DNA from 4 places in the Staphylococcus casei genome. Region 1 is predicted to be linked to each of the others. Evidence: riboswitches for the same ligand, from Rfam matches in the RefSeq annotation. Region 1 holds a riboswitch; each other region holds the start of a gene.
The links. A riboswitch is a leader RNA that binds a small molecule or an ion and turns the genes downstream of it on or off. The one in region 1 is predicted to bind S-adenosylmethionine.
Positions count from the first base shown of each region.

Region 2: linked by a shared signal. The riboswitch ahead of QMO72_RS01770 (aminotransferase class I/II-fold pyridoxal phosphate-dependent enzyme) and the one ahead of QMO72_RS10070 (methionine ABC transporter ATP-binding protein) in region 1 are both predicted to bind S-adenosylmethionine.
Region 3: linked by a shared signal. The riboswitch ahead of metX (homoserine O-acetyltransferase MetX) and the one ahead of QMO72_RS10070 (methionine ABC transporter ATP-binding protein) in region 1 are both predicted to bind S-adenosylmethionine.
Region 4: linked by a shared signal. The riboswitch ahead of QMO72_RS03095 (Na+/H+ antiporter NhaC family protein) and the one ahead of QMO72_RS10070 (methionine ABC transporter ATP-binding protein) in region 1 are both predicted to bind S-adenosylmethionine.

Region 1 is NZ_CP125718.1:2,083,652-2,092,014, forward strand. Features, by position in the region: gene QMO72_RS10055 (GNAT family N-acetyltransferase) at 370-819, opposite strand; gene QMO72_RS10060 (MetQ/NlpA family ABC transporter substrate-binding protein) at 1,038-1,853, opposite strand; gene QMO72_RS10065 (methionine ABC transporter permease) at 1,878-2,573, opposite strand; gene QMO72_RS10070 (methionine ABC transporter ATP-binding protein) at 2,566-3,591, opposite strand; SAM riboswitch class I at 3,678-3,783, opposite strand; gene QMO72_RS10075 (thioredoxin family protein) at 3,838-4,137, opposite strand; gene QMO72_RS10080 (toprim domain-containing protein) at 4,134-4,526, opposite strand; gene gcvH (glycine cleavage system protein GcvH) at 4,794-5,174, opposite strand; gene QMO72_RS10090 (arsenate reductase family protein) at 5,356-5,709, opposite strand; gene QMO72_RS10095 (thioredoxin family protein) at 5,853-6,173, shown strand; gene QMO72_RS10100 (nitroreductase family protein) at 6,274-6,813, opposite strand; gene aroD (type I 3-dehydroquinate dehydratase) at 6,881-7,600, opposite strand; gene QMO72_RS10110 (organic hydroperoxide resistance protein) at 7,780-8,205, shown strand.
Region 2 is NZ_CP125718.1:402,593-410,955, reverse strand. Features, by position in the region: gene QMO72_RS01790 (SulP family inorganic anion transporter) at 1-1,167, shown strand, start outside; gene QMO72_RS01785 (heavy metal translocating P-type ATPase) at 1,337-3,721, shown strand; gene copZ (copper chaperone CopZ) at 3,771-3,977, shown strand; gene QMO72_RS01775 (D-lactate dehydrogenase) at 4,098-5,096, opposite strand; gene QMO72_RS01770 (aminotransferase class I/II-fold pyridoxal phosphate-dependent enzyme) at 5,118-6,275, opposite strand; SAM riboswitch class I at 6,343-6,451, opposite strand; gene QMO72_RS01765 (aggregation-promoting factor C-terminal-like domain-containing protein) at 6,588-7,337, opposite strand; gene QMO72_RS01760 (PTS sugar transporter subunit IIC) at 7,859-8,363, opposite strand, start outside.
Region 3 is NZ_CP125718.1:12,554-20,916, forward strand. Features, by position in the region: gene serS (serine--tRNA ligase) at 1-1,219, shown strand, start outside; gene QMO72_RS00050 (AzlC family ABC transporter permease) at 1,561-2,256, shown strand; gene QMO72_RS00055 (AzlD domain-containing protein) at 2,253-2,582, shown strand; SAM riboswitch class I at 2,714-2,814, shown strand; gene metX (homoserine O-acetyltransferase MetX) at 2,872-3,840, shown strand; gene QMO72_RS00065 (DUF2232 domain-containing protein) at 4,088-4,999, shown strand; gene QMO72_RS00070 (DHH family phosphoesterase) at 5,014-6,981, shown strand; gene rplI (50S ribosomal protein L9) at 6,978-7,424, shown strand; gene dnaB (replicative DNA helicase) at 7,456-8,363, shown strand, end outside.
Region 4 is NZ_CP125718.1:700,306-708,668, forward strand. Features, by position in the region: gene QMO72_RS03080 (SulP family inorganic anion transporter) at 1-352, shown strand, start outside; gene QMO72_RS03085 (amidohydrolase) at 352-1,476, shown strand; partial or broken gene QMO72_RS03090 (SDR family oxidoreductase) at 1,561-2,442, shown strand; SAM riboswitch class I at 2,654-2,753, shown strand; gene QMO72_RS03095 (Na+/H+ antiporter NhaC family protein) at 2,875-4,167, shown strand; gene QMO72_RS03100 (SRPBCC family protein) at 4,455-4,961, shown strand; gene QMO72_RS03105 (MurR/RpiR family transcriptional regulator) at 5,098-5,859, opposite strand; gene QMO72_RS03110 (alpha-glucoside-specific PTS transporter subunit IIBC) at 6,093-7,682, shown strand; gene QMO72_RS03115 (hypothetical protein) at 7,790-8,320, opposite strand.

The DNA.
Region 1 (8,363 bases):
ACTTTATAGTTGTTTTATACAGCAAGACGATATTATAGTTCTCGAAGCATTTTAAAATGAATTACTACCATCACCACAAATTCAAATAACACAAAAGTATATCCTTTAATCAGCGCTTGAATTAAACAACAATGCATTCATAAATGCCCACCTTTTAATTGAGGTGGCTTTTTTCATTAATTTAAAATAACTTAATCTTAGAAGCGTGTTTGATTTTAATTTAAAGTCACTCCTCATCTTCTATTTTTAAAATATATACTTCATTTATCCCTATACTTGCCAGTATTTATATTAAGCTAGCAAAAGATAAATACGACTTGAATCGTAAATAGATTTCCCCCTCTGCTAATATTCAATGCTCTGCACTACTTATAACCGCTTTGATAAATAAATCATATCCCGACATAAAATACCATGTTCATATATTGGATCTTCATAATTCCTTTCAAAGAAGCCAAAATCTATACCAGTAATTCTAAAACCTGATTTTTGATAAAATAAAAGTGGTTGCACACTTGAATTTCCCGTTCCTACACAGATGTCTATATAACCTTGTTCTTTCGCATAATCAAAAGCATTGGCTAATAGTTTCTTACCAATGCCTAAGTTTTGCTTACTTTCAGCAACTGCGATATTAACGATTTCCACAGATTCCGTGCTCACTTCTCTTAATATGTAGCATCCTATCACTTCCATATTTTCCTTAAATACAAAACATTCTCCGTTTCTAAGATGCTCTAAAATGAATTCTTTTGAAGGATCTGCTAATAATAAAAGACTGAACGGCGCTTCTTTGATGCTGGCAATTTTTTCTATCATAAAAATCCACCTCTTTTTAAGTTAAATTTATAGCTATAATTAAAGTCATGTACTTTCAAGCTTTGTAAGTGTAACGCTGTATTTATCATATACAACACATCACAAGTGATTATTGAGTTATCTATTATTATGCCGTTTTCAATATACATTTTAAACATTTTTACAATAAAACACCTCTCAACCGATATGGTTAAGAGGTGTGTGTTATTCATTCGCTATTATTTTGCTGGTACAACGGCACCATCATATTTATCATTAATGTAGTCTTTAATCTCTTTAGATTGTAGAACATCCATTAATGCTTTAATTTTTTTGTCATCTTTTTGTCCATCTTTTACTGCAATTAAGTTTGCATAAGGATTATCTTTCGCTTTCTCCACTACAATTGAATCTTTCTTAGGACTTAATTTTTGGTCGATAGCAAAGTTAGAGTTAATAATTACGGCATCTGCTTTTTCATTTTGATAAATCTTAGGTAAGTATTCTGCAGATTGCTTATTATTAAATTTAATATCTTTTTTGTTTTCAGCAATATCTTTAAATGTTGCATTTTCAGGTTTTACACCTTTTTTAAGTTTAATTAATCCTGCATCTTCAAAGAATTTTAAGAAACGGCCTTCTTCAGCTGGATTGTTTGAAACATAAACTGTCGCACCTTTTGGTAAATCTTTTAGATTTTTATATTTTTTTGAATAAACAGCCATTGGTTCTAAATGAACATTACCTGCAGATTCAATTTTATAGCCTTTATCTTTTTTATCTGTTTTCAAATAAGGTGTGTGTTGGAAGAAGTTTGCGTCAAGTTCACCTTTATTTAATAACTTATTAGGCGTTGTATAATCGTTAATGGTTTTTATTTTCAAATCATAACCTTTATCTTTCAATAATGGTTTAGCCTTTTCTAATATTTCAGCATGTGGTGCAGGAGAAGCTCCAACTGTAATGGTCTTATCTTTTCCACCACCGCCATTACCACAGGCTGCTAAAACTAATGCTAAAACTAATACTGAAGCTAAACTAAATAATTTTTTCATTATATTAAAGTCCTCCTTTAAAGTTTATCGTTTATCAACTTTATTTGTAGCCCAGTCACCAATAAATTGAATGATGAACACAATGATTAATATTAAAATTGTAGATACTAAAATAACGTCATTTTGATTTCGTGTAAATCCAGTTAAGTAAGCCAGGTTACCTAAGCCCCCTGCACCAATTACACCTGCAATTGCTGTAGAACCAACTAAAGCAATTGCTGTAACAGTGATTCCAGAGATTAATGCTGGCATAGCTTCTGGTAAAAGTACTTTCTTCACAATCGTCCAGGTATTCGCCCCCATTGACCAAGCTGCCTCAATTACACCTTTATCAATTTCTTTAAATGCAATTTCTACAAGTCTCGCATAGAATGGTGCTGCACCAATAATTAATGCTGGTAGTGCACCAGTCGGACCGCTTATTGTGCCTAATATTAAACTTGTAAATGGTATTAATAAAAGGATTAAAATAATAAATGGAATAGCTCTAAATAAATTGACTACAAATGAAATGATACTATAAAATACTCTTGCTACCGATGATTTACTTTTCGCTGATAAGAAAAGTAGCACACCAAGTATAAGACCAAATATACATGAAAATATAGTCGCAATCACAGTCATATATAATGTTTCATAAGTGGCTAACCAAACTTCACTCCAACTCACATTTGGCATTGTAATCATCTCTTGGAGAATGTCACTAAATGAATTACCCATGCTTTAACACCTCCACTGAAACATGTTGCGCTTCTAAATCATTTATGAATTTTTCGAACTTTTCTGAATTTACATTCGGAATATGTACTGCCAAGAACCCAATTGATCCATCTTTGGTGTGCTTGATATTCGCTTCCAAAATGTTAACGTCAATGTTATGTGTCTTTGTGATGTAGGATACTAGTGGCTCCGTAGTATTTTTACCTGTAAAATTCAAACGCACGATATAATCATTTGCATTTAATGGTACAAGATCTGTAATAGATTCATCATACTCATCATCCAAATCATCTTTAACAAAACGTTTTGTAACAGCATGTTGCGGATTCTCAAATACGCTTGAAACTTGACCTTGCTCTATAACACGACCATTTTCCATTACTGCGACCTCATCACATATACGTCTGATGACATGCATTTCATGTGTAATAATCACAATTGTTAAATTTCTTTCTTCTTTAATCTTCAATAACAGTTCTAATATTTCATCTGTTGTCTGAGGATCTAGTGCACTCGTTGCTTCATCGCAAAGTAACACAGTTGGTTCATTTGCTAATGCGCGTGCAATACCTACACGTTGTTTCTGACCACCTGATAGTTCTGATGGATACGCATGTTCTCTACCTTTTAATCCTACGAGTTCCACTAAGTCTAACGCTCTTTGTTTCGCTTCACGACGCGATACACCAGCTATCTCTAAAGGAAAAGTAATATTATTTAATACAGTTCGTGACCATAGTAAATTAAAATGTTGAAAAATCATACTCACTTTTTGACGTTTTTGTCTTAACTCTGATTTAGATAACTTACCAATTGTATCTCCATCAATGATAACGTCACCTGAAGTCGGTTGTTCTAGGTTATTTAAAAGTCTAATTAACGTACTTTTTCCTGCTCCAGAAAATCCAACTACACCAAAAATTGAGCCTGATTGAATACTTAAATCAACATGATCTACTGCTAGTACGTCCTGTTTTTTCGTCTTGTACCTTTTGACTATTTGATTTAACTCAATCATCACAGTTGCCTCCTAAATTATTGCTCTATCAATTAAAAAATGCTTTCCCTTTGTTCACTTAAGAATAGAGAAAGCATTAATCGCTTCTCTCATCTCTAAAGTTAAAGTAACTTTATGTGACTTGGCACCATTTCTGTTACAGACGGTTGCCGGGCTTCAAAGGGCACATCCCTCCACCTCTCGTGATAAGAGTTTCATTATTTAATTATTTTTAATCCTACCATCGCACTAATGTTTCGTCAATAACTATTTCAAATTTTCTAACAAATATGGTACTGATTGAAAGGCATAGATTCTTTTTTGTTCTTTCCCTTTCGACATGACCATAAGTACTGGCACAGATTGTATTTCATTTATTTGGCTAAAATTTGGATGAAAATTCAAATCTATTTTTGTTACTGGTAATTTCAAAATTTCATTGGCGATACCTAACATACGTTCGGATATCTTACATGTCCCACACGTCGGTGTGTAACCAAATATAAGATGTTTTTCTTTTTCATCGTGTTCATGTATATCTACATGTTCTTCCCTTGTTACATTCATGTCAATAAACTTACCCTTTCAGCTATATAATCCAATTTTGCTTTTGCTACTTTTTCTTCATCTTTTACAGCAAAACCATGTTTACTTAACACTCTAGATAAATATGGTTTTGGACATCGTGCAACTTCGCAATATTGTTTATCTATTCTTATATGTCTACTTTCACTTAAATATCGTTTGAACCATTTACGTATTTTCTCGCCTTCGCGATCTGAATCAACGAGAATAAATACTTGTTTATCATACAAAGATTCTATCATTTCGTCTAGTTTTCCGACGCCCATAGTACCGTTTGTACATATGATATCTATTGGCTGATCAATCACTTGCTTTACCCGCTTTTTGTCTGATTTTCCTTCGACAACAATCACTTGGTTTAGTAACGTCATGACATCCACCCTCTAAAAGTTGATAGTTAATGCTTTCTATTTAGTTTTTCACGATCGTTTAAGGTTATAAACATAATTTACATATTCCTAATTTCATCTTATTATCGATACAACGTTTTGTCATCTAAAGGCTTTCAAAGCACCTTGAATTCGTATATTAACAAGTCTACTTTACAAACTATTTATATTAGACATGCGTATCTTAACATCATTTACTTATATAAAAGAAAAACTCCAAGATATGTTATATCGTGGAGTTTAAATATTTTATTCGCCAATCATTTCAGAGTATTGCTCAGCTGATAATAATTCATCTAATTGGCTTTGGTCACTTAATTCAACTTTAACCATCCAAGCTTTATCAAATGGTGATTCATTTACGAATTCTGGGCTATCTTCTAATCCTTCATTAGCTTCGATAACTTTGCCAGATACTGGTGCATATAATTCTGAAACTGTTTTTACGGATTCAACACTACCAAAAGTGTCTCCTTCATTAATTTCATCGTCAACTTCTGGTAACTCAACGAATACGATATCGCCTAATTCACCTTGCGCATATTCAGTTATTCCAATTGTTACTGTGTTACCTTCAATTTTAACCCATTCATGCTCTTTAGAATATTTTAATTCACTCGGTACTGCCACGAGAATCCCCTCCTAAATGATTTTACATGTTTAATGATGCCACATGAATAGCCTTCAAGCAACTATTTCCTTGAATATAATGATAATTTCAAAGGATTTAATACCAAAGGATAAAGCGTTTTCTTAAGTTGGTTAAATACTCAGTTACTTCGACAAGTTTTTACCATCTTTAGCGTGACTTTTACAACCAAGTTTCTTTGTATTCATCTTCTTTAAAACCAACAGTCACTTTTTCTCCAGAAACTGCTAATGGTCGTTTAATCAACATACCATTTTGCGACAATAAATCTAATTTTTCATCATCTGTTAAATCTTTAAGTTTGTCTTTCAACCCTAGTTCACGGTATTTCGCCCCATGTGTATTAAAAAGCTTATTAATTTCAATATCTGTTGCTTCTATAATATCTTTAAACTCACTTTTAGTAGGTGTATGTTGTACAATATCAATTGGTTCAAAGCTCACACCATATGCTTGTAAAAATTTAGCGGCCTTTTTACAAGTTGTACAATTAGGATACTGGTAAAATTTTATCATGATTCTGTACCTCCTATGTCTAGTTAACACTAATATATCAAATTTATTAGTAAAACGCTCTAAATATCAAGCTGATTTTTTTTATAATAGTTAAAAGTCGTCTATAATATAGTTCATAATAAGTAAATAAAGGAGTTATTACGATGCAATCAATTAATACAACTGATTATTTTAAAGAGACCGTACAAAGCGATAAACCAGTCATCATTAAATTCGAAGCAGGCTGGTGCCCAGACTGTAAAGCAATGGATATGTGGATTGATCCAATTACTGAAAAATATAATAATTACCAATGGTTTACCGTCGATAGAGACGAACTAGAAGATGTAGCAGCTGACAATGACGTTATGGGTATCCCTAGTTTATTAGTATTTAAAAATGGTGAAAAACTTGCTCATTTACATTCAGCTAATGCAAAATCTCCAGAACAAGTTGAGTCATTTTTAGAAGAAACATTTAAATAGTAAGTCATAACTATTTTTCCTTAAAAAGGTAGGTGCCTCATTAACTGAGCACCTACCTTTTTTATATGTTATATGATTAATATTAGCTGATTATATACTGTCAAAATTTTTGAATGATATTTTCTGTGTGGCGTTTTTTATAAGGCATTTCATCTTCTAAGTCCGTTAAATATAGAAACCCTACTAAACGTTCATCTTCTTTCACATCAAATAACGCCTCAATGTTCGGATCAAAAATATATGGTGGTGTTTTCCAACAACTACCGATATTCACTTCATGCAATAACAACATAAGATTTTGAGTAAAAGCACCAAACGCCATATTGTTTTCTAAACTATCTAGTTGTTTAGTATCTTCTTTTAAAATCAAAGCCAACATGCCACCAAGATTTGTAACGACCTGATAATGGTCTGCTTGCTTTTTCGGTTGCTCTGCGAATGCTATTTTGGTAAGTAATTTGCTCATATCCCCTAGTCTATCTTTAGCGATGTGGACTACTCTCCATGGCTCTCTATGACCATGATTGGGTGCATCAGTTGCTTGTGCAATTGCTTTGTATAAAGCATTGTCATCTATGGTCATATCTCGTTTGAAGTTTTTTACACTTCTCCGTTGCGCTATCGCATCTTGTAATTCCATAATAGTATCGTCCTTTCGTTAATGATAACTATTTTCAATTATAAATCAGGATACGATTATTTTCAAATTACTCATATATGTCCAATTGTTGTTGTAACTTGCGCACGTGTATTTGCCCAGGTGCTTTAGGACTATCCAAACAACCGTATGAAATTGAACCCCCAAATAAACCTTGTGCAGTTCTAGACACAATCCCCAGCTTAGACATTGCAATACCTACCACTTTTTGAGGTACAGCGTCAGCTGTTTCTGCCATTGCTTCTAATAACTTAAGGACATCTTGTTTATCGTGTGGCATGACCGCAACCTTTAAATAATCTGGCTCTAGCTGATGCATTTTAAAATAAAGATGTTTTAAACCTTCTAAAGTCGGCGTTTTTTTGAAATTGTGATGTGACAATACCACTTCTATTTGATTATTGTGCGCTTGATTAATCAAATCTTGCAATGGTTGTGTGTCTTTCATCTGATCAAATTCAATATCTAACATATCGATATATTTCATAGTAGCTATTTCACTCAACGTGTGTAGATACTGTTCGTATGAGAGACTACCTTCCCCACCTTGTGACGCTGTGCGATAGGTAACTAAAACTTTTTTCCCTAAATGTAATCGATAGAGATGATCTAATACCCCTGCTAAATGTGTTTTATCAAAGTTATGCCATTGATCTATTCTTAATTCAATAATTTGTATTGCATCTTGATATTGTACTAAGTCATCAATGGTAGACTGCGAGAGTTCTTCTGTTGGTGCTATCGTTACTGCTATATCTACTTTAGTCATAATGATTACGTCCTTTATTTTAATGATTAAAATGATTGTATAACAATTTTCGAAAATAACACAATCATTAAATAGCCTATGCGCTTCATTGAATTTATTATACATTAATACTTATTTATATGATTTAAAACTGTTTCTAAGGGTAAAGATTATTATTAAGTCTTTTAGGAGGTAATAGAATGGCAGTAAACTATGAAACGAAAGCGACAAATACAGGTGGCAGAAATGGCCACGTTCAAACTGATGATAAAGCAATTGATGTAGCAGTTATCCCACCAGCTCAAGCTGATGCAGAAAAGGGTACAAATCCTGAGCAACTATTTGCAGCTGGCTATGCTTCATGCTTTAACGGTGCATTTGATTTAATTTTAAAACAGAATAAAGTAAGAGGTGCAGAACCAGAAGTTACTTTAACTGTACGTTTAGAGGATGATCCAGATGCAGAAAGTCCTAAATTAGGTGTATCTATTGACGCTAAAGTAAAAAATGTATTATCTCAAGAAGATGCAGAAAAATACTTACAAGATGCACATGATTTTTGTCCATATTCAAAAGCCACACGCGGTAATATCGATGTGGATTTAAATGTAGAAGTAGTAGACTAATATATTTCATACAAAACATTCGAGACACAAAGGCCCATGTTTAAAATAAAAGTACACCTTCATTTTTAGTGAAGGTGTACTTTTTTGTAGTTGCACAATTATTTAAGATTATATACTTGCTTAATCATTGTCTTATCCTATGTATTAGCATATCGTAA
Region 2 (8,363 bases), 1.1 Mb from region 1:
ATGGGAATTATCCAAATTATATTTGGTATATTAAAAGTAGGACGATTAATGAAATTCATTCCAAACTCTGTCATGATTGGTTTTGTAAATGCCTTAGCAATTCTAATATTCATGACACAGCTTAAGCATATCTTTGGTATTTCTATCCCTACATATCTTTTCGTTATCTTTACCCTACTTATTGTCTATTTATTACCACGTGTATTCAATAGAATACCTGCCCCTCTTGTTGCAATTGTGTTGTTGACGACAATTGCAATCGTCAGTGGCGCTAATGTTAAGACAGTTGGTGATTTAGGTGAAATTAAACGTTCATTACCACACTTCTTTGTACCTGATGTACCATTCAATTTTGAAACATTACAAATTATTTTCCCTTATGCACTATCTATGGCAATTGTAGGACTCGTAGAAAGTTTACTTACCGCTCGCATCGTAGATCAAGCAACAGATACTTATAGTAATAAGAACCAAGAATCACGTGGTCAAGGTGTAGCCAATATGATTACCGGTTTCTTCGGTGCCATGGGTGGTTGCGCGATGATTGGTCAATCTGTAATAAATGTTCGTTCTGGTGCAACTACACGTTTATCTACATTTACAGCAGGCATATTTTTAATTATTTTAATTATGGTTTTTGGAGAGTGGGTTGTACAAATACCTATGCCAATTCTTGCAGGCATCATGATTATGGTTTCCGTTGGAACATTTGATTGGCGCTCATTTAAATTTATAAGGAAGGCCCCACGTACGGATGCTTTTGTAATGATTTTAACCGTTGCTATCGTATTAATTTCTAATAACCTTGCTTTAGGCGTTATTGTCGGTGTCATCGTTAGTGCGCTATGCTTTGCTACAAAGATTTCTAACGTTGTAGTCCAATATAAAGAAATTGATGGAGCTATCCATTATCAAATCAAAGGACAAATTTTCTTTGTCTCTATAGATGCTTTGATGAACCAATTAGACTTGGAATTAAGAAATCAAATCATCTATTTAGATTTTAGCAATGCACATCTATGGGATGATTCCGCAGTCAATGCCATCGATACTTTAATTGAAAATTATAATAAAAAGAACAATACCATTTATGTACAACATTTAAACAAAGACAGTAGAAAGATTGTTTCTGAACTAAGCAAAGTAAATCAACAACACCTACTTTAAAATAACGACTGAGATTAAGCTATGCAAAATTTTAAAAACTTTGCATAGCTTAATCTCTTTTTTTATAAAACATGTCAATTGACTTTCATACCCTTAGGGGGTATATTAAACATTGAGATAACACATAAACACAAAATTAATACTATTCACTATAAAGGAGGGGCTATATATGGAAGATAGAAAAAAAACAACATTAGATATTACAGGAATGACATGCGCTGCTTGTGCAAATCGTATCGAAAAGAATTTAAATAAAATGAGTGATGTTGATGCAAATGTTAATGTTACAACTGAAAAAGCAACGATTGAATACAATCCCCACACTTCGAACATTTCAGATATCACTAAAAACATTGAAAAAACAGGATACAGCGTGCATATTGAAAAAACTGAACTAGATGTGATAGGCATGACATGTGCAGCATGTTCAAATAGAATAGAAAAGGTGCTCAATCGAACTGATGGGGTCACTTCAGCTAATGTCAACTTAACAACTGAAAATGCTGTGATATCCTATAATCCTAATGAAGTGTCTGTAGAAGATTTAATTCAAAAAGTTCAAAAAATTGGTTATGATGCACAACCGAAACGTGAAACAACAGAAAAAGATTCTCGTAAGAAACAGGAATTAAGCCATAAACGTATTAAACTTATTATTTCAGCTATATTAACTGCGCCTTTATTATTAACAATGCTTGTGCACCTTTTCGGTTTGCCCATACCACATATTTTCATGAACCCTTGGTTTCAAATCACACTTGCTACCCCAGTACAATTTATAATTGGTTGGCAATTCTATGTTGGCGCTTATAAAAACTTACGCAATGGTTCTGCAAATATGGATGTACTTGTCGCTTTAGGAACAAGCGCTGCATATTTCTATAGTATTTATGAGATGATTAAATGGCTCACTTTCCAAAATTATGCACCGCATTTATATTTTGAAACAAGTGCTGTATTAATTACTCTAATTCTATTCGGTAAATATTTAGAAACACGCGCTAAGTCACAAACAACTCACGCTTTAAGTGAATTACTCAACCTCCAAGCGAAAGAAGCACGTGTATTGCGAAGTAATGAAGAACAAATGATTCCTTTGCATGAAGTCGTCAAAGGTGACATTCTAATCATTAAACCTGGTGAGAAAGTCCCTGTAGATGGGAAAGTCATCAAAGGTAACACTTCAATTGACGAGTCTATGTTAACGGGTGAATCTATCCCTATTGAAAAATCAACGAATGATACAGTCATTGGTTCAACAATGAACAAGAATGGCTCAATTTCTATTGAAGCTACTAAAGTAGGTAAAGATACTGCACTTGCTTCTATTATTAAAGTCGTAGAAGACGCCCAAGGTTCAAAAGCGCCAATCCAACGTTTAGCAGATATTATTTCTAGTTATTTCGTTCCTATTGTAGTTGGTATATCACTAATTACGTTTATTGTATGGATTACACTGATTCAATATGGTGAATTTGAACCCGCACTTGTAGCATCGATTGCAGTACTTGTCATTGCCTGTCCTTGTGCACTAGGCTTAGCAACACCTACTTCAATCATGGTAGGAACTGGAAAAGCTGCTGAAAATGGTATTTTATTTAAAGGCGGCGAACATATCGAACGCACACACAACATTGATACAATTGTCCTAGACAAGACTGGTACTATCACCAATGGTAAACCAGTCGTCACTGATTTCGAAGGTGATACTGAAACATTGCAATTGTTAGCTAGTGCAGAAAAAGGATCTGAACACCCACTTGCAGAAGCAATTGTGCAATATGCACATACTAACCAAATCACATTATTAGATGTCGATTATTTTGAAGCTATACCTGGTCATGGTATAACTGCTACATTTGATGGTAAATCACTGTATGTTGGTAACCGTAAATTTATGCTTGAGCAATCTATATCTATTGATAAAATGGAGTCACAAATGACTAAATATGAAGAAGCTGGTAAAACAGCAATGCTTATTGCAATAGATGATGAATTAAGAGGAGTCATCGCCGTTGCTGACACCGTTAAAGATTCAGCCAATAAAGCAATTCAACAACTTCATAACTTAGGTATAAACGTCGCCATGCTAACTGGAGATAACGAACGTACTGCACAAGCCATCGCAAAACAAGTAAATATCGATACTGTTATTGCACAAGTATTACCAGAAGAAAAAGCTTCAAAGATTAATGAATTACAGCATACCGGTAAAACTGTAGCTATGGTTGGTGATGGTGTAAATGATGCACCTGCACTCGTCCAAGCTGATATTGGTATTGCAATAGGCACAGGTGCTGAAGTAGCAATTGAAGCAGCTGATGTAACTATTCTAGGTGGCGATTTATTATTATTACCCAAAGCAATTCTTGCTAGTAAATCTACAATACGTAATATTCGCCAAAATTTATTTTGGGCACTCGCTTATAATATAGCTGGTATTCCTATCGCTGCAATTGGATTACTAGCACCATGGGTTGCCGGCGCTGCAATGGCTTTAAGTTCAGTGAGTGTTGTCACTAACGCATTACGCTTAAAACGCATGAAGTTATAGTTAAAATAATATTAGCCATGCGTCAATTGAATTTAAGGAGGTGATTAATATGAAAACAGAAACAATTACTGTTGAAGGTATGAGTTGTGACCACTGTAAACAGGCTGTGGAATCTGCCCTAACAAATTTAGACGGTGTATCAACTGCTACGGTCAATCTTTCAGAAGGAAATGTCGATGTCAATTACGATGATGATAAAGTAGCATTCGCTCATATGAAAGATGCAATCGAGGATCAAGGTTACGACGTAAAATAACCTTACTCAATATAAAGTAAAATGGTGATTACATATTGAAGATGTAATCACCATTTTTTATTTATAATTGCTTTTCATAAGTTAATCATTCATACACTGCACGTTGATGCTTTAGCTATTTTAATTCACACGTAGTTGCGTATCCCCTGTTTGCAATACTTCTATCGTTGCATCCAATGCATCAACGATTAAATTTTCCACAGCCGCATCTGTATAAAATGCGATATGTGGTGATACAATAACATCTTGACGCGTTATTAAATGTTTTAACAACTCATCTTCAAATGTACCCTCGCGTTGATCACTTGGAAACAAACCTTTTTCACCTTCATAGGTATCAAGTGCAGCGCCTTTAATTTTTCCGTTATCAAGTGCATTTACTAATGCTTTCGTATCAACAATCGTACCTCGGGCACAGTTAATAAATACTGCACCTTCTTTAAATTGATTAAATAACGCATCATTGAATAAATAGTTATTTTCTTTACTCGCTGGGATATGTACTGTCACAATATCAGCATCTTTAATAGCTTCACTAATACTTGTTTCATATGTTAAAAATGACTTTAACGCTTCATTGGGGAAAATATCATAAGCAACGACTTGCGTTTCGAAGCCTTTAGCAAAAATTTTCGCAACAATGCTCCCAATTCGTCCTGTACCAATCACCGCTACTTTTAAATCTTTCATAGAACGCGATAATATTTCAGGTTGCCATCTAAAATCAAACTCTGCTGTTTTCTGTTGAATATCATTATAATTACGAATTAAATTCAACGCTTGAGATACCGTGTATTCAGCTATAGAATGTGGTGAATAGGATGGTACATTAGAGATGATTAAATCATATTTCTTAGCTAACTCAAAATCATAGCAATCAAACCCTGCACTTCGTTGGGCAATCTGCTTAATACCAAATTCATGCAATTTTTTATACACTTCCTCATCTAATGGCAATTGTTGAGACAAAGATACACCATCAAAGCCTTTAACGCGATCAACTGTATCTATAGTAAGCAAATCTTTGTCTAAATCAACTTCTACCGCCCGCTGTGTAGACCATGCTTCAATATAGGGTATATCCTCTGGTCTCACTCCAAATAATTTAATCGTTGTCATAATCATTTCACTCCTAATGTTTTATTGATATAAATGTTTTAATGACTGGATTCGTTTCGCTGCTTCCACTAACTCTACATCGTTAAGGGCTAATGAAATTCTTACATAATTCCTCCCTTGTTCACCAAATGGTATACCTGGGGCCACTAGAATAGACTGTTCTTGTAATAAATACGTTACAAACGCTTCTCCATCGTATCCTTTAGGTGTTTGTAACCATAAGAAAATGCCACCCCTCATTGGTTCAAAAGGAATATGAGCTTCTTTTAATTTCTTTTCAAATTCATCTCTTCTTCGTTTAAAAGTTTCATTTTGAGTTTCTAAAAATGAATCATAATGATTTAATGCATATGTAGCGGCATCTTGAAGTGCACCAAACATCCCAGCATGTGTGTGTGTTTGAAATTTCTTCAAGGCTTGTATCATTTCTTTATTCCCAACCGCAAACCCTACTCTAAAACCAGACATGTTATATCCCTTAGATAAAGAAAATACTTCAATAGCTAAATCTTTGGCACCTTCAGATTGAAGTATACTTGGATTTTTATTATCAAAACCAAAAGCACTATACGCAAAGTCATGCACAATTTTAGTTTTTGTATTTTTAAATTGAGCTACAGCTTCATCAAATATCGATTGTGTAGCAACTGAACCAGTTGGGTTATTAGGATAAGTCAAATAAACTAGACGCGTCTTTGATAAAACTTCTTTATCTACTTTATTCCATTCTGGTAAGTAATACGGTGCTTTAAGTACCAGAGCGTGTGGCTTAGCATCAGCCAATAATACACCAGCTAAATAATCTGTATAACCTGGATCAGGTAGCAAAACATACTCCCCAGGGTTAACAATACATTGCGGTAAATTTACTAAGCCATTTTTTGTGCCATACAATATACAAACTTCATCTTCCTTATCTAAATCAACTTGATATTGCCGTTTATAAAAGTCGACAATGGCTTGTTTAAAGCTATCTTTACCATGAAACGCGCCATACTTTTGATTCTCTGGAATCCGTATTGATTCACTCAAACAGTCGATAATACCTTGGGGTGTCTCACCGTCTGGGATGCCCACTGCCATATTAATTAATGTTTTACTACCATGTTCTACTTTACGTCCCATTGTTTTCCCAAAATAACTATCAGGAATTTGAGCTAATTTATCAGAAATTACCATGTTTATGCCCTCCTATAAAAATAAAAAAGCTATATACCTTTTAAAGTGGCATATAGCTTTCACATGTCACCTATCTTTCAAGTCATATTACTTGTTGGACGAAGCACAGTACTCGACATGCAAGTCTGTTGCTGAAGTATCAATGGGCCAAATCCCTCAACTTCTCTGGATAAGTTTGTCATTATTAAATTAACTATAATTTTATCAGAATATTCATACTTGTCAATCATCTATAGATAAAAAAGAGAGTGCCTCCTAAGAGACACTCTCTGATATATAGGACTAAATGTTGAACATTTAGTTACTTAAATCTTACCACCAGTTATTTTGAGAACGGAAAGCAAGTGCTGCGTCAACTGAACCGTAACGCTCTTTAGCATAGTTAAGCATACCTTTAGTTTGAGTAGCTACTGAACCAGTTCCCCATGATTCTTTAGTTTGACCTAAACCTTGGTAACCTAATTCGTTAACAGCATTTGGATTACCGCTTGATTCAGGCATTACAATTGTATTCCACATAGCTTCTGTACCACCAGCAGCTAAGAATTGAGATTTAACTGATCCACCAGTTGAAGCAGCTGTAGTTTTTGCAGCTTCATAAGTTTTAGTTGCAGTACTTGTTTGAGCTGTTTGAACGTTAGAGTTTGATGAAGCTTTAGGCGCTTCAACTGCTTCTACGTTTGTTGTTTTTGTAGTTGCTTGTGAACGAACTTCACTAGCTGCTGTTTCATTAGTGTTTGATGAAGCTTGTGAACTTACATCTTGTGAAGCTGTGCTTTGAGAAGTTGTACTTTGAGCACCTGCTACATCGTATTTCCATGACCATGAACTACCATCTGAAGTGAAAGTATATTCGTAACCATTTAATACGAAGTCATAGTTGTACGCACCAGCGTGTAATGGTTTTTCGTTTAATTGAGCAGCTCCACTTTGAGCTAATTCAGCTAAATGACCTTGGTCAATATTTGACTCTGAAGCGTGTGCTTCATTGTGATCTGTTGACGCATAACCTGTTACGCCTAATGCTACTGCTAATGATGATGCTAAAATTGTCTTCTTCATAATAAAAAAATCCTCCATTTAAATCTTTTGTAAGTAAAATTATATTTTCGTTAAATTATTTATCGTATCTGCTAGTTAACATATCTACCAAAATTGTTTAATTTTTTTATGCGCTATTTTTTCGCCACAAATAATATACCATAAATTTCGTTGATTTATATTACACTTGTATAACAAAACTTTACAAAAGTAATGTCCTCTTGTAATATTGGAAACCTTTTCGTTTTGTTTTATAACGCCTAAATTATTTTCTTCCACTCTGATTTTGTGTATAAACCCTTTCGCGTAAGTGTTTAATTACATTTTTAAAAATAATAAATTATTTTCTGAATTATTACAGAAAACGTTTTTGTTACATAATTGTAAAATAAAAATTCGACAGAAAAATTATATTTTAGTGCAATGCTTGTAATTAATTTATTAAGAAAATATAAAAAGGCTACTGTCACGTAGCCTTTTTGAGTAATTTTACCCTTTTGTATTGAAGTATAAAAATTTCTTCTCTTAACAAACTTTACATTTTAAACTAAGAATTTGAATATTTCTCTATCATATAATTTTAATACTTTCATATAGAATGCGTTCACTAAATAACCACTAACAAATGGAACTACAAAGAATGCGATAAATACGAGTAGTAAACTTAATAATGGTGGATGATCCATAAATCTAAATCCACTTATCGGACCAACCAGTCCTATAATTCCAAAGCCTGCTGATTCTTTTGTTCCTCCTATGCCTATCAATGCACCTACAAAGCCCGTAATTAGCGCAGTAGTAAATATCGGTAATAAGATAATAGGATGCCTCACCATATTGGGAATCATCATCTTAACGCCACCTAAGAAAATTGTTATTGGCACACCTGATCTATTAATCTTAACTGTACCTGCAACAAGCACGCCTTCACATGCAACGATACCAAGAGATGCAGAGCCTGCCGCAAGCCCGCTAATCCCTATAGCCAATGCCGTTGCCACCGTAGATATCGGACTAATAATAATAAAACTGAACACCAGTGCAATG
Region 3 (8,363 bases), 740 kb from region 1:
TGGTATGGATGTAAAAGTTGTAGATGATGTATTGGAATTAGACGAGCAACGTCGTCAGTTAATTAGTAAAGCAGAAGAAATGAAAGCAGAGCGTAATAAAGTAAGTGGAGAAATTGCTCAGAAGAAACGTAATAAAGAAGATGCCGATGATGCAATTGCAGCAATGCGTAATCTTGGCGATGAAATTAAAGTATTAGATGATACTTTAAACCAAGTTGATCAAGAGCTTAATGACAAATTATCTCGTATTCCAAATATCATTCAAGATGAAGTGCCAGAAGGTGCTACAGAAGATGATAATGTAGAAGTTAAGCGTTGGGGTACGCCAAGATCATTTGACTTTGAAGCCCAAGCACATTGGGATTTAGTAGAAGCGTTAAAAATGGTCGATTTTGAACGTGCTGCTAAGGTTTCAGGTGCGCGCTTCGTATTCTTAACAGGTGAAGGGGCACAATTAGAAAGAGCGTTAATGAATTACATGATTACAAAACATACTACACAACATGGTTATACTGAAATGATGGTGCCACAATTAGTAAATGCAGATTCAATGTATGGTACAGGTCAATTGCCTAAATTTGAAGAAGATTTATTTAAAGTTGAAAAGGAAGGCTTATATACAATTCCAACAGCTGAAGTGCCACTTACAAACTACTATCGTAATGAAATTATTGATCCAGATGTACTACCAGCTAAATTCACAGCACAATCAGCTTGTTATCGCAGTGAAGCGGGTTCTGCTGGACGTGATACAAGAGGCCTTATTCGTTTACACCAATTCGATAAAGTTGAAATGGTACGCGTAGAAAAACCTGAAGACTCTTGGGAAGCACTTGAAGAAATGACGGGACATGCAGAGGCAATATTAGAAGAACTTGGTTTACCTTATCGTCGTGTAAACTTATGCACAGGAGATATTGGATTTGGCGCAAGTAAAACCTATGATTTAGAAGTTTGGTTACCGAGCTATAATGATTATAAAGAAATAAGTTCTTGTTCAAACATTACTGATTTCCAAGCGCGTCGAGCGAATATTCGATTCAAACGTGATAAAAATTCAAAACCAGAATTAGTCCATACACTTAATGGTAGTGGTTTAGCAGTTGGACGTACATTTGCTGCTATAGTTGAAAATTATCAAAATGAAGATGGTTCAGTAACAATTCCAGAAGTATTAGTTCCATTTATGGGTGGTAAAACAGTTATTCAATCAGTTTAATAAATATAATAAAGCAATACTAAGAACCGCATGACAACGCCCCTTGTCGTGTGGTTTTTTATTTTGCAGGGTAGGGTGGGGGAGGTGTAAATACATAAAAAATTATAAAAATAGCAAAAATAAAGCAGCGAATCAGAAGAGAAACAGACGAAGTGCTAGAGAAAAAGATAGGGTAGTCTAAACATTTACAGAAAATTCCGAAACCTAAAATAAGGCGGTAAAACAATGCTTTTACACAACCACTTGTCTTCCGTCACACAAACGGTAGTGTAAAGGCGTTGAATGTTGTTTATACTTTATATTAGAATACAGCTATTATTTTAATATAAAGGAGTGAGGCTGTGGAGCCACATGTAACGTTTAGACAAGGTGTTAAAGAATGTATACCTACGTTGTTAGGGTATGCAGGAGTGGGGTTGTCATTTGGTATTGTGGCAATAGCCTCAGGTTTTAGTTTACTAGAAATTATTTTGCTCAGTCTTGTCATTTATGCTGGCGCAGCACAGTTTATTATTTGTGCGTTAGTCATATCAGGAACACCCATTTCGGCGATTATATTAACTACTTTTATTGTTAATTCTAGAATGTTTCTACTGAGTATGACGCTTGCTCCAAGTTATAAAAACTATGGATTATTCAACCGGCTAGGCCTTGGAACGCTAATTACAGATGAAACATTTGGTGTTGCGATTACACCACATCTAAAAGGTGAAAAAATTAATGACCGTTGGTTACACGGGTTAAACATCACTGCATACTTATTTTGGACGCTTGCGTCGATTGTAGGCGCAGTTTTTGGTAAATACATACATAATCCAGATGCATTAGGTCTCGATTTCGCAATTACTGCTATGTTTATCTTTTTAGCAATTTCACAGTTTGAAACCATCCAACGCTCACACATTAAGACTTATCTTGTATTAATCGTGTGCGTCATTGTTATGATGCTTTTATTTAGTTTGATAATGCCGTCATATATAGCAATTATTCTTGCAGCCACACTAACTGCTGCTTTAGGGGTGGTGATGGATCGATGACAACTACACTACATATGCTAATGATTATCTTATTGTGTGGTATTGTGACATGGCTTACACGTGTAATACCATTCGTTATGATATCCAAGATACGTTTATCTGAAAAGACAGTAAAATGGCTATCTTTTATTCCGATAACGTTATTTACAGCGTTGGTTATTGACGGAGCGATAGAACAACATGAAGGTAGTATGGGTTATAATTTGAACGTGCCATTCTTAATTACGATGATTCCAACCATTTTGATTGCTCTATACACTAGAAGTCTAACGATTACGATCATTAGTGGAATTATTATTACAGCAATTATACGATGGTTCTTTTAATTATTTCATTGATGTAAGTCGTAATATCCGTTAGAATAACAATAATTAGAAAATTATGAAATTTCTTTATTTCAAGTATGTTTATTAGGGAATGATATTTAGTACACTGAGATATATACAATTAAAATCAAATCTTATTTCGAGAAGCTGAGGGATTTGGCCCCGTGAAGCTTCAGCAACCGGCTATTTTAAGTACGGTGCTAAAACCAACGAGAGACTCGAATGATAAGTATGATTAACTTCTTACTTATAATGGGTGAGGAGTTTTTTATTAAGTAGGGGGTAAATCATGACGAATTATACGGTTGATACATTAGAATTAGGGCCATTTACAACAGAGTCAGGTGAGACAATCTCTAACCTAAAGTTACGATATGAGCATGTTGGATTAGCAGGACAACCGCTTGTCGTAGTATGCCATGCGTTAACAGGAAACCATTTAACTTATGGAACAAGTGAAAACCCCGGTTGGTGGAGAGAAATTATTGATGGTGGTTATATGCCAATACATGATTATCAATTTTTAACATTTAATGTAATAGGTAGCCCGTATGGTTCAAGTTCAGCGCTAACTGATGAAGATTTCCCACAACATCTTACGTTACGTGATATTGTACGCGCCATAGAATTGGGTATTGAAACATTAGGACATCAAAAAATTAATATTCTTATCGGTGGGTCTTTAGGCGGCATGCAAGCAGTGGAATTATTGTACAACCGTAAATTTGTTGTTGAAAAGGCTGTGATTCTTGCTGCTACAGATAGAACTTCCTCGTATAGCCGTGCCTTTAATCAAATTGCGAGACAGTCTATTCATTTGAATCGCAAGGAAGGTATGAGTATTGCAAGACAGTTGGGTTTCTTAACTTATCGTTCATCTAAAAGTTATGATAAGCGTTTTACACCAGACCAAGTCGTGGCTTATCAAAAACACCAAGGCGATAAATTTAAAGATTACTTTGATGCAGCTTGCTATTTAACACTACTGGATGTCTTGGATAGTCATGATGTAGATAGAGGGCGTAATGACGTGGACACAGTGTTTAGGCAATTAGATACGAAAGTTATGACTATGGGATTTACAGATGATTTGCTTTATCCAGATGACCTTGTACGTGCAGTAGGGGAGCGCTTTAAATATCATAAACACTTTTTTGTGCCAGATAATGTCGGGCATGACGGTTTCTTGCTTAATTTTAATGACTGGGCACCTAATTTATATCATTTCTTAAAAGTTTCTCAATTTAAAAGAAAATGATATTGCCTGATTAAGCTAAATAAAATGACGTACAGGACGACAAACAGTAACTATACTGGGCATAACTGGGCATATTTTATGCATGGTTATTACTTGTCGTCCTATTTTTATGTGAATGAACCATAAGCAACCACAGACTAATGCAATTTATTTTAATCTTTAATTAATATGGGCGACAAAATTGTGAAAAAGTTTTAAAGAGGTTAAAATAGAAGTTATAGTCAAAAATAGTATGGGAGTGGCGAATTTGTTTTCAAAAATATATCCTAAGGCAGCTATCCTTGGTACATTAGCACTAATCATAGTCGCTTTAGCTTTACATATATTACCACCGCTTGGACTGGTATTAAGTCTCTTTGCAACAATACCAGGCATTATCTTATGGCATAAATCTTTAGAAACATTTGGCATAACAGCGGTTATTACAGTTATTTTAACAACTTTATTGGGTAATATTTTTGTATTAACTATCATGGTCCTCGTACTCGTCTTGAGTTTCGTTGTAGGCCAATTATTAAAAGAACGTACGTCTAAAGAGCGTATACTTTATATTACAACTACATATATCAGTATAGTCTCATTAATTGCAGTTATGGTCTTACAAGTATCTGATAAATTGCCAAAAGCAACAACAATTATGAAGCCAGTGAAACAACAATTGTATCATCTTATTTCAGAATCTGGAGCGAGCGCAGACTATAAACAAATGCTTGCAGAAGGCTTCCGTCAAGTTTCGGTGCAACTACCGAGTTATGTAGTTTTTGCAGTATTTCTACTCGTATTAATCAATTTAATTATCACTTTTCCAATTTTACGTAAATTCAAGATTGCTACACCAATATTCAAACCATTATATGCATGGCAAATGAAGCGTTCATTATTATTTATTTATATAATTGTATTGCTTTGTGTTATGTTTGCCGCCCAACCGGGTACATTCCAAAGTACCGTATTAAATTTAGAAATTGTGTTATCATTATGTATGTATATTCAGGGATTAAGTGTTATTCACTTTTTTGGTAAAGCTAAATCCATGCCGCCTGCACTTACAGTTGTATTGATGGTGATAGGGACAATATTGATGCCAGTCACACACATTGTAAGTTTGCTGGGTGTTATAGATTTATGTGTTAATCTAAAAAGTATCATTAAAAAATGATTTGAGGTGGAAGAATGAACCGTCAATCCACTAAAAAAGCTTTGGTTTTACCATTTATTATTATGGCACTAACAGCAATTGCACTTGTCGTTGTTTGGTTTATATTTAATCAATTGATTGCAGGTATTGCAACGGTTGTATTAGTGTTTGTAATTATCGGGACAGCATTTATGGTAAGGCAGGCTTTACAGAAATTAGACAACTATGTAAATAATCTAGGTGGGAAAATTTCAGCAGGCAATAACATAACAATTAAGAATTTACCTATTGGAATGATCATCCTAGATGAGAATGAAAACATAGAGTGGATGAACCAATTTATGTCGGAACGTTTAACTCGTAATGTGATTTCCGATCCAGTTAATGAAGTATATCCTAATATCTTAAAACAATTAGAAAAAACGCAAGAAATTGAAATTCAAGAAAATGATTACCATTATCGTGTGCGATATTCAGAAAACGAACATGTATTGTATTTCTTCGATATAACAGAGGAAGTTCAAACACATGAATTGTATGAAGAATCTAAACCGATTATTGCAACACTTTTCTTAGATAATTATGATGAAATTACTCAAAATATGAACGATACACAGCGTTCAGAGATTAACTCTATGGTAACGCGTGTCATTAGTAGGTGGGCCGCAGAATATAATGTGTACTTTAAACGTTATAGTTCTGATCAATTTGTTTCTTATTTAAATCAGCGTATTTTAAATGAAATTGAGGCCTCTAACTTTAGTATTTTGGGACAATTACGAGAAAAAAGTGTGGGTTACCGTGCGCAATTAACGTTAAGTATTGGTGTTGGAGAAGGTTCAGAGGACTTAATTGATCTTGGAGAGCTTTCTCAATCAGGTCTAGATTTAGCACTCGGTCGCGGCGGTGACCAAGTTGCGATTAAGCATATGAACGGGAACGTCCGTTTTTACGGCGGTAAGACTGACCCTATGGAAAAACGTACGCGCGTAAGAGCACGAGTGATTTCACATGCTTTAAAAGATATCTTAATGGAAGGCGACAAAGTTATCATTATGGGACATACACGTCCTGACTTAGATGCGATAGGCGCCGCAATTGGTGTATCACGTTTTGCAATGATGAATAATTTAGATGCCTATATCGTATTGAATGAATCAGACATAGATCCAACGTTACGTCGAGTCATGGAAGCAGTGAATGAAAAGCCCGAGTTGAAAGATCGTTTCATTACTTCAGATGAAGCGTGGGATATTATGACATCTAAGACAACTTTAGTTATCGTCGATACACATAAACCAGAAATGGTTATTGATGAAAATATTTTAAATAAAGCTAATCGTAAAGTCGTTATTGATCACCATAGACGTGGTGAAAGTTTCATTTCTAGTCCATTGTTAATCTACATGGAACCATACGCGAGCTCCACAGCAGAGCTTGTAACAGAACTATTAGAGTATCAACCGACCGAACAACGACTGACACGTCTAGAATCGACCGTGATGTTTGCAGGTATTATAGTCGATACACGTAACTTTACTTTACGTACTGGTTCGAGAACGTTCGATGCTGCGAGTTATTTACGTGCACATGGTGCAGATACTATTTTGACCCAACATTTCTTAAAAGATGATATCGATACTTACATTAATCGTACTGAGTTAATTCAAACTGTGAAATTGCAAGAGCACGGTGTTGCAATCGCTTATGGTTCAGACGAAAAAATCTATCATCCTGTTACAGTTGCACAGGCAGCTGATGAACTGTTAAGTTTAGATGGTGTAGAAGCATCATACGTAATTGCTAGACGTGAAGATAATGTCGTAGGTATGTCTGCACGATCACTGGGTGCAGTTAATGTACAATTAACGATGGAAGCGCTAGGTGGCGGTGGCCACTTGACTAACGCAGCCACACAACTAAAAGATGTGACTGTCGATGAAGCGATTGAGCAATTACAAGAAGCAATCACAGAACAAATGAGTAGGAGTGAAAATTCATGAAAGTAATATTTACACAAGATGTAAAAGGTAAAGGTAAAAAAGGCGAAGTTAAAGATGTACCAGTGGGTTATGCAAATAACTTTCTGTTAAAAAATAACTACGCTGTAGAAGCAACACCAGGCAATCTAAAACAATTAGAAAGAAAAAATAAAGCTGCAGAAGCAGAACGTCAACAAGAAATTGATGATGCCAAAAAATTAAAAGAACAACTCAGCAATATCGAAGTCGAAGTATCTGCTAAAACAGGTGAAGGCGGCAAATTATTTGGTTCAGTAAGTACAAAACAAATTGCACAAGCATTACAAGAGCAACATAATATTAAAATTGACAAACGTAAAATGGATTTACCAAACGGTATCCATGCATTGGGTTATACAAATGTACCAGTTAAACTAGACAAAGAAGTTGAAGGTACAATTCGTGTGCACACAGTGGAACAATAATAACGGATTGAGTATATGAGGTGTAATCGTAATGGATGGAATGTATGAACAAAATCAAATGCCACATAGCAATGAGGCTGAACAATCTGTCTTAGGTGCCATTATCATAGATCCAGAATTGATTAACACAACTCAGGAAGTCTTGCTTCCTGAGTCCTTTTATAGAGGCGCACATCAACACATCTTTAGAGCTATGATGAATCTCAACGAAGACAATAAAGATATTGACGTGGTAACAATCATGGATCAATTGTCACAAGAAGGACGATTGAATGAAGCGGGTGGACCACAATATCTTGCTGAGTTATCTAGCAATGTACCAACAACGCGTAATATCCAGTACTATACAGAGATTGTTTTTAAACACGCAACTAAGCGTAAATTAATTCAAACTGCTGATAGCATCGCAAATGATGGTTACAATGATGAACTGGAACTTGATACGATACTTAATGATGCGGAACGACGTATATTAGAATTATCATCGACACGTGAAAGTGACGGTTTTAAAGATATTCGTGATGTACTTGGTGACGTATATGAAAACGCGGAGTTATTAGATCAAAATAGTGGTCAGACACCTGGGATACCTACAGGTTATCGAGATTTAGATCAGATGACTGCTGGGTTCAACCGTAATGATTTAATTATTTTAGCAGCCCGACCTTCTGTAGGTAAGACTGCCTTCGCACTTAATATTGCGCAAAAAGTAGCCACACATGAAGATCATTTCTCTGTAGGGATCTTCTCGCTTGAGATGGGTGCTGATCAGCTAGCAACACGTATGATTTGTAGTTCGGGTAATGTCGATTCCAACCGTTTGAGAACGGGGATGATGACAGAAGAAGACTGGAACCGTTTTACAATAGCAGTAGGTAAACTATCACGCACAAAGATATTTATTGATGATACACCAGGTATTCGTATTACGGATATCCG
Region 4 (8,363 bases), 1.4 Mb from region 1:
TGGCAGTGCACTTGTAGGACAATCCCGATTCAATGTGTCAATGGGTGCAAGTTCTAGATTGTCTACACTTATAACAGGTAGTTTCTTACTAGTGAGTATATTTATTTTTGGAGCAATCATTGGGCAAATACCAATGGCTGTTTTATCTACGGTATTAATAACCATTTCACTGAATACTTTTGATCGTCGTACCATACCATTTATAAAACACGCTCCAATACTTAATGGTAGTACCGTATTACTAACATTCGTTATTATATTAATTACGAATAACCTTGCAGTTGGTGTCGTTTTGGTAACAATTGGTTATTATATAGTTAATAATTTAAAAAAGAAAGGTAGTGACGCATAATGCCGCAATATGAAGATTACGTTAATTGGAGAAGAACATTTCATCAATTTCCAGAATTGTCGGATGCTGAATATGAAACAACAAAAAGATTAAAACGTATTTTAGAATCATATGACATAAAAGTATTAGATTTACCTTTAGACACTGGATTAGTCGCCGAAGTTGGACAAGGGGAGCAATTTGTAGCTGTAAGGACTGATATCGATGCCTTACCTATTGACGAACAGGTGATTCATGAATTTACTTCAACAAATGAAGGTGTGATGCATGCATGTGGTCATGACATACATATGGCTAGTGTGTTAGCTGTAGCCACGAGGTTAAAAGCGATTGAAGATCAACTCAATGGACGTGTGCGTCTTATTTTTCAACCAGCCGAAGAACTAGGCTATGGAGCGTTTCACATTACAGATACTGGTGCTATTGATGGCGCTAAAGCTGTTTTAGGTTATCATAACTATCCAACATTAGACATTGGACAATTTGCAGTAAAATCTGGTGTTATCACATCATCCGTAGATCGTTTCGAATTTAAAATCAAAGGCAAAGGTGCTCATGCAGCTAAACCTGAACAAGGAAATGATCCCACAATCGTACTAGGTCAATTAATAAATAGCATTCAATCTATAGTTAGCAGAAATTTATCAGCTTTCGATAGTGCAGTGGTCACAATCGGCGAAGTTTCAAGTGGTAATACATGGAATGTGATTGCGGATCAAGCCTATGTTCAAGGGACTGTAAGAACGTTTGATGCAGAAAAACGAGATTATATAGAAGCACGTTTGAAATCGATAGGTAAAGGGTTAGCAGAGGCTTTTGGTGTTGATATTGAAACGATTTATCATCGCTTACCTGGAGCTGTTGAAAATGATGAAAAGCTAACGAATGATGCGATTGAAGTTGCAAAACAAGTAGGTTATAACGTTGAGGTTATGGACAAACCATTAACAATAGGAGAGGATTTTTCTGGTTTTTCACAAAAATATCCTAGTGTGTTTGTTTTTATAGGTTCAAATAGTGAATATGATTTACATCACCCTAAGTATGATCCAGATGAACGTATTTTAGAAAAAGTGCCAGACTACTTTATTACATTTGTACTAAAGCTTTTGAATGAAAACTAATTAGAAAATAGATGTATCTATGTATTAAATGAAATGAAAATGGGGTAAGGATGAAAGACGACATGAATTGAAGGAGTGTTAATAATGGCATCTCAAGATCCTAGAACAAAATTTTCAAATGCAGATTTTCCTCAACAAGAGCAATAGGCGCCAGGACTACAACAACAATTAGATCCTAAACCTGATTGTGGTGAAACCTCTTATAAGGGGTATGGGCGCTTGAAAGACTATAAGATGTTAGTCACAGGTGGCGATTCAGCTATTGGTCGTGCTGCCGCAATTGCTTATGCAAGAGAAGGGGCAGACGTAGCAATCAACTATTTACCAGCAGAAGAAGAAGATGCAATAGAGGTAAAAGAAATCATAGAGAATGAAGGCCGACGTGCTATTTTAATACCAGGTGACCTACGTAATGAACAATTCAATTATGATTTGGTCGAAGAAGCTTATCATAAACTGGGGGGTTTAGATAATGTCACGCTTGTTGCAGGTCATCAACAATATAAAAATAGTATAAAAGATTTTGATACCGCATCATTTTCAGAAACTTTTGAAACCAATGTCTATCCAATATTTTGGACAGTTCAAAAAGCATTAGATTATTTACAGGCAGGAGCAACAATTACGTTAACTTCATCAGTACAGGGCTATAATCCTAGTCCGATTTTACATGATTATGCCGCTACAAAAGCTGCTATCATCTCATTAACAAAGAGTTTATCAGAAGAATTGGGAGCTGAGGGTATCCGAGTAAACTGTGTAGCACCAGGACCATTTTGGTCTCCGCTACAAATATCGGGTGGTCAACCACAATCAAAAATACCAACCTTTGGGCAGAAAGAAGTGCTTGGTCGAGCAGGGCAACCTGTAGAACTTTCAGGTGTTTATGTACATTTAGCTGCTGAAGAATCAAGTTATACTACAGGTCAAGTATACGGTGTAACTGGAGGCACGCAGTTAGACTAAATTTATAGATTGAATTTAGAAGCTAGAAAATCATACCACGGGTTTTCTGGCTTTTTATTATGTCAAAGTAAAGGTAATGCTTTACTATAAATTCTTGTATTTGTCATTTTCACTTCTAATATCATATTGACAAAAAGTATATACCATATTAACATTTAGCAGTATTTGACGTATGATGAGCTATTAAGTACTGTAAGAAAATCATTGGAAATACTTATCAAGAGAAGTGTAGGCAGGTCTGTCGATACTTCGACAACATGGTGATGCATGTGCTAATTCCAGTAGTTTGGATAAATGCTAGAAGATAGGGATCAATTATAAACGTATACTCTTTTCTTCGATGTAGTAGGAAAGAGTTTTTAATTTTTATATGTATACATGTTAGTGCGATGAAAGTATTGTGATATTATCTTTGGAGAAAGTTGGTTAGGTATGGAGGAAACAAAGAAAGGCAATGTATGGGCATTAATTCCTTTAATTGTATTTGTAGGTTTGTTTTTAGGTGTTGGTATTGGCACAGGCGACTTTTCAACAATGCCACTAAATGTTGCTATTATAGTAGCATCAATTGTAGGTTTAGTATTAAATCGTAAAGAAACATTCGCTCAAAAAGTAGAAATTTTCACGAAAGGTGCAGGGCACTCTAATATTATATTGATGATGCTTATCTTCTTATTAGCAGGTGCTTTTTCACAAACTACAGAGGACATGGGAGGCGTGAAATCGACTGTTAATTTAGGCTTATCATTAATACCTGAAAACCTAATTATTGTAGGATTATTTATTATATGTATGTTTGTTTCTGTTTCGATGGGTACTTCTGTAGGTACAGTTGCTGCTATTGCTCCTGTAGGATTTGGATTAAGTCAAGCGACAGATGTTTCAGCAGCAATAACAATGGCAACAGTTGTTGGTGGAGCGATGTTTGGGGATAACTTATCAATGATTTCAGATACAACGATTGCAGCCGTACGTACACAAAAAACTAAGATGGGCGACAAATTTAAAGTGAACATTAAAATTGTATTACCAGGGGCAATCTTTACGATTATTGTTTTGTGGTTTTTAACAAAGGGTGCACACATCGATGCAACTAAAGATTACGACTACAATTTTATTAAAGTTGTACCTTATTTATTAGTATTAATATTAGCACTCATTGGAATCAACGTAATTATTGTGCTGATTGGCGGGATTGTATTATCATCAATAATTGGTTTAATTGATGGATCATTTGGATGGTCAGGGTTATTAACCTCTATTTCTAAAGGTATCATTGGTATGGAGGACATTGCTATTATAGCGTTACTTATTGGTGGCCTCGTAGCTCTGATTCAGCATAACGGTGGCATCACATGGCTGCTCAATTTCGTTCGTAGAAGAGTTAAATCTAAACGTGGCGCAGAGTTAGGTATTGCAGGGCTAGTGAGTACTGCTGATATAGCAACAGCGAATAATACGATTTCAATATTGATGGCAGGACCTTTAGCTAAAAATATATCAGAAGCGTATGATGTAGACCCGAGAAAATCGGCGAGTATTTTAGATATGTTTGCAAGCTGTTTCCAAGGGTTATTACCTTATAGCCCTCAACTTATAGCGGCTGCGGGCGTTGCGTCTATATCACCGTTTGAGTTAGTCCCGTATTCTATTTATCCAATGATTTTGGGTGTATGTGGATTAATTGCAATAGTATTTGGATTGCCTAGATTAGATAAAAAATAAATATGAATGCATTGTGGGAAGGCCTATCTAAACAAAATTTTGTTAAACACGCCTTCCTACTTTATATATAAGCTTAATTTTAAAAAATTAGAGTGATTATAGTGTAATATATAGATATAAAATAGCATTGTTTTTAATAAGTTCATTCACTTTTCTAGAAAACAAAATATGTAAATCGCCTGTTTTAGTATAAATACAATGAACATTTTGTAAATATCATGATTATAGTTTAGAAGTCTCGTGTAATAAGTTAGAATAGTCTTAAGAGTGAAAGTAGGTGAACAAGCGTGGCTAAATATAATGTAGAAAATGAAAACGTTGAAATAAGACTTGAGCGATTATTTAAAGTCGAACCTGAATTATTGTATCAAGCATGGACAGATCAACGATTTCTTAAGCAATGGTTTATGACAACTGCAAGAACGAATAAATCTATACAAGTGAATACAGAGCAAAATGGCAGTTATGAAATTATTGATGCTCGTAATGGAAAAGAAAATGTTATAAAAGGTGCTTTTATGACATTAACACCGTATGAATATATTGTTATGACAATTGGTATGCCAGAATTAAGTGATTCGGAAGATACGATTGAAGTGGAAATATTTGAAAGAGAACCAGGTATTACTCAAATGATTTTTAATTATATTGCTTTAGTACCAAGAGAAAGACGATATACAACTTTAGAATATAAACAAAAGAAAAAAGAATATCATGATTCTACGGCTCATGGCTTTGAAACTATGTTTGATAAGTTACAACTTACGTTAGAAGAGTTTGAAGCGGGACTATAATACCTAGGTTGAAATATATAACTGTATATATGGCGCTGAAGATTAATTATGATACATAAAAGGCTTATTGCATACTTTTAGTGGATGCGATAAGCCTTTTTTATTCAAATATAGCAAATAAATCTATGAGGTAATGTTAAATGATATCCCCGTTTTCTTTACGTTCATTAAATTTACGAAGTAGGGTTTCAAAAAATATATGATAGCTTATAAAACTAGAATAGTCCGTTCCATCTTCTAAATAAAATGTATTACTAGAAACATAAATATTATAATTCGCTCGTTGAGCAAGCATATTATCTTTTAAAGTAGTCACTGAAATAAAGTAATTTTGGCGTAGTTGCAATAAATTCGTAATATCTGACAGTTGATGGGATTCTCCTGACAGTGAGATGATGAAAAAAATATCTTTAGATGTTGCTTTATTTAAAATCATTTTAAATTCATGTATGTCATGTAATACGATAATGTTTTTATGTATAGTGAGTAAGATTCTTTGTGCTTCTTGTGCGACATTCATTTGTGCCAAACCTGTACCATATAGATAAATGGTTTCTGATTGATTAATTTTATTAGTGACCAGTTCAAAGTCGATACGATCTAAATATGAAAATGTATTTTCAATTTCTTGTTTGAATCCTTCAATAGAATCAGAAGGAAGTTGATGAGATTGTTCAGTTTCGAATTTTAAATAAGATTTAAAATCACTATATCCATCAAAGCCTAATTTGCGTGTGAAACGATGAATTGTAGCATTGGAAGCATGCGTATGCTCAGCCAAGTCTTGTATTTTCATTGTCTTACAAGCCTTTATATGTGTGTTGATAAAATGAGCAATATGTAAGTCATTTTCGTTTAATTTATTAAAATTATTATTAATACGACTGTCTAAAAACATTAGATCACCCCGCGCTTCCTGAAAATATTTTCACGTATTGAAAATATAATCTGATTATACAAAATTATTCGGAATGGCGTCAAACTATTGTTTAAATGTAAGCGTTACCTTTATGATTAAAATAAGAATTAAAAACATTGATTGCAGAGTTAAATATTATTTTTGAAATACCGTACCTGTATCAATAAATTACAATGTAAGTGATTTAATTTGTCATAAATGGGGGTAGTTCTATGAACACAATTAAGAGATTTGGTAGTGCAATGATTGTACCAGTACTTATGTTTGCATTCTTTGGTATTGTATTAGGGTTTGCTACTTTATTTAAAAACCCTTCAATAATGGGAAGTATCGCCAATGATGGCACCACGTGGTTTAAGATTTGGTCCGTCATCGAAGCGGGCGGTTGGACAATATTTGATCATATGGAAATGGTATTTGTCGTAGGACTGCCGCTGTCACTAGCGAAAAAAGCGCCAGGCCATGCGGCACTCGCAGCTTTAATGGGATATTTAATGTTCAATACATTTATCAATGCAATACTTACACAATGGCCACACACGTTTGGAGCTAACTTAGAAAAAGGCGTTGAAAACGTTACTGGTCTTAAAGCTATTGCAGGTATTGAAACGTTAGACACAAATATTTTAGGCGGTATTGTTATTTCTAGTATTGTGACATGGGTACATAATAGATTTTACAGTAAAAAATTACCAGAAATGTTAGGTGTTTTCCAAGGACTAACATTTGTTGTTACAATTTCATTTTTTATTATGTTACCATTAGCGGTCATCACTTGTATTGTATGGCCTACAATTCAAGATGGTATTTCATCATTACAAGGCTTTATTATTGCTTCGGGTTATATTGGTGTGTGGCTATTCCATTTTTTAGAAAGAGTACTTATTCCAACAGGACTACATCACTTTATTTATGCGCCTATTGAAGTAGGTCCAGTCGTTGTAAACCAAGGATTAAAAGCTGAATGGTTTGAACATGTTAATGACTTTGCGAAGAGTACCAAACCATTAAAAGAGCAATTTCCATACGGCTTTATGTTACAAGGTAATGGTAAAGTTTTTGGTGCAATAGGTATTGCACTAGCAATGTATTCGACGACGCCTAAAGAAAATAGAAAGAAAATTGCAGCATTACTTATACCTGCAACATTAACTGCTGTAGTGGTAGGGATTACAGAGCCTTTAGAATTTACGTTCTTATTTATTGCTCCATATCTATTCGTACTACATGCAATACTTTCAGCGACAATGGATACATTAATGTATGGATTTGGTCTTGTAGGTAATTTTGGTGGTGGATTAATCGATTTCTTTGCAACAAATTGGATACCGCTTGCACAGAATCATTGGTTAACTTATGTAATACAACTGATTATAGGTCTCGCATTTATAGGTATATATTTCGTTGTGTTCCGCTTCTTAATTTTAAAATTTAATATACCACTTCCAGGGCGTAAAAAAGACGAAGAAGGTGTTAAGCTTTATAGTAAGCAAGACTATAAAGGGAAAAATTCTAACCAGTCACCTCAAGGAAATGTTGATAATGAGTTTGAAGATAAAGCAATATATTATTTAGAAGGATTAGGTGGCAAAGAGAATATCAAAGATGTCACCAATTGTGCAACACGCTTAAGATTGACAGTCAATGACATGGAACAAGTAGAACATAATGATTACTTTATCCATAATCAAATGGCCCATGGATTAGTTAAAAGTGGAAAAAATGTTCAAGTCATTGTTGGTATGTCTGTACCTCAAGTTAGAGAAGCATTTGAACATCTTGTTGAAAATGAAGAAAATTAGTTGACGATAGACGTTATTGACTTAAATAAAATATACTAAAAAAAGCACAGACTACAGTAAAGAAACTACTGAGAGTTTGTGCTTTTCATTAAAATGATATATAAATTCTAAGAAATTCTAGCTTTAGTGATTAAACGAGGTTGATAAATCGCACCGTGTATATCTATGTTGTGTGTAGCAATTTGATAGATTAGTTTAGCAAATGTTGCAGGCGAACATGAGACATTAATCTTATCTCGGTTGAAGGTATACATGACTTGTTCTGTATTATTAATCAAATTCATGATATCTATCATTTTATCTTTAATAAAAGCATCACGTAATCCGTCAATAGATAGTTCAAAACGTTTGGATGATGATAGTAAATGAGTTGAATCTAATAATTCCTCAAGCTGATGATTTTCTAAAATTTGATAAATCGTATAATTATGGAAGCTAAGGAAACTAATTATATATGGCAGTTGCTGCTTAGGTAAATTAATCTTTAAAGCATACAAGTTTTTTTCTTTGAAAATTGTAAATTTGAATGTATCACAAAAATTAATTTGATTACATAGTTTAGTTAATTGTTTCCGTGTGGCGCGTTGGTTGAGTCCGCCTATATTTAATACAAATGTTTCTGTTCTATCTAAAAACATATTATACCTCCACCTCTATATAAAGTCACATTTAGGATATTAT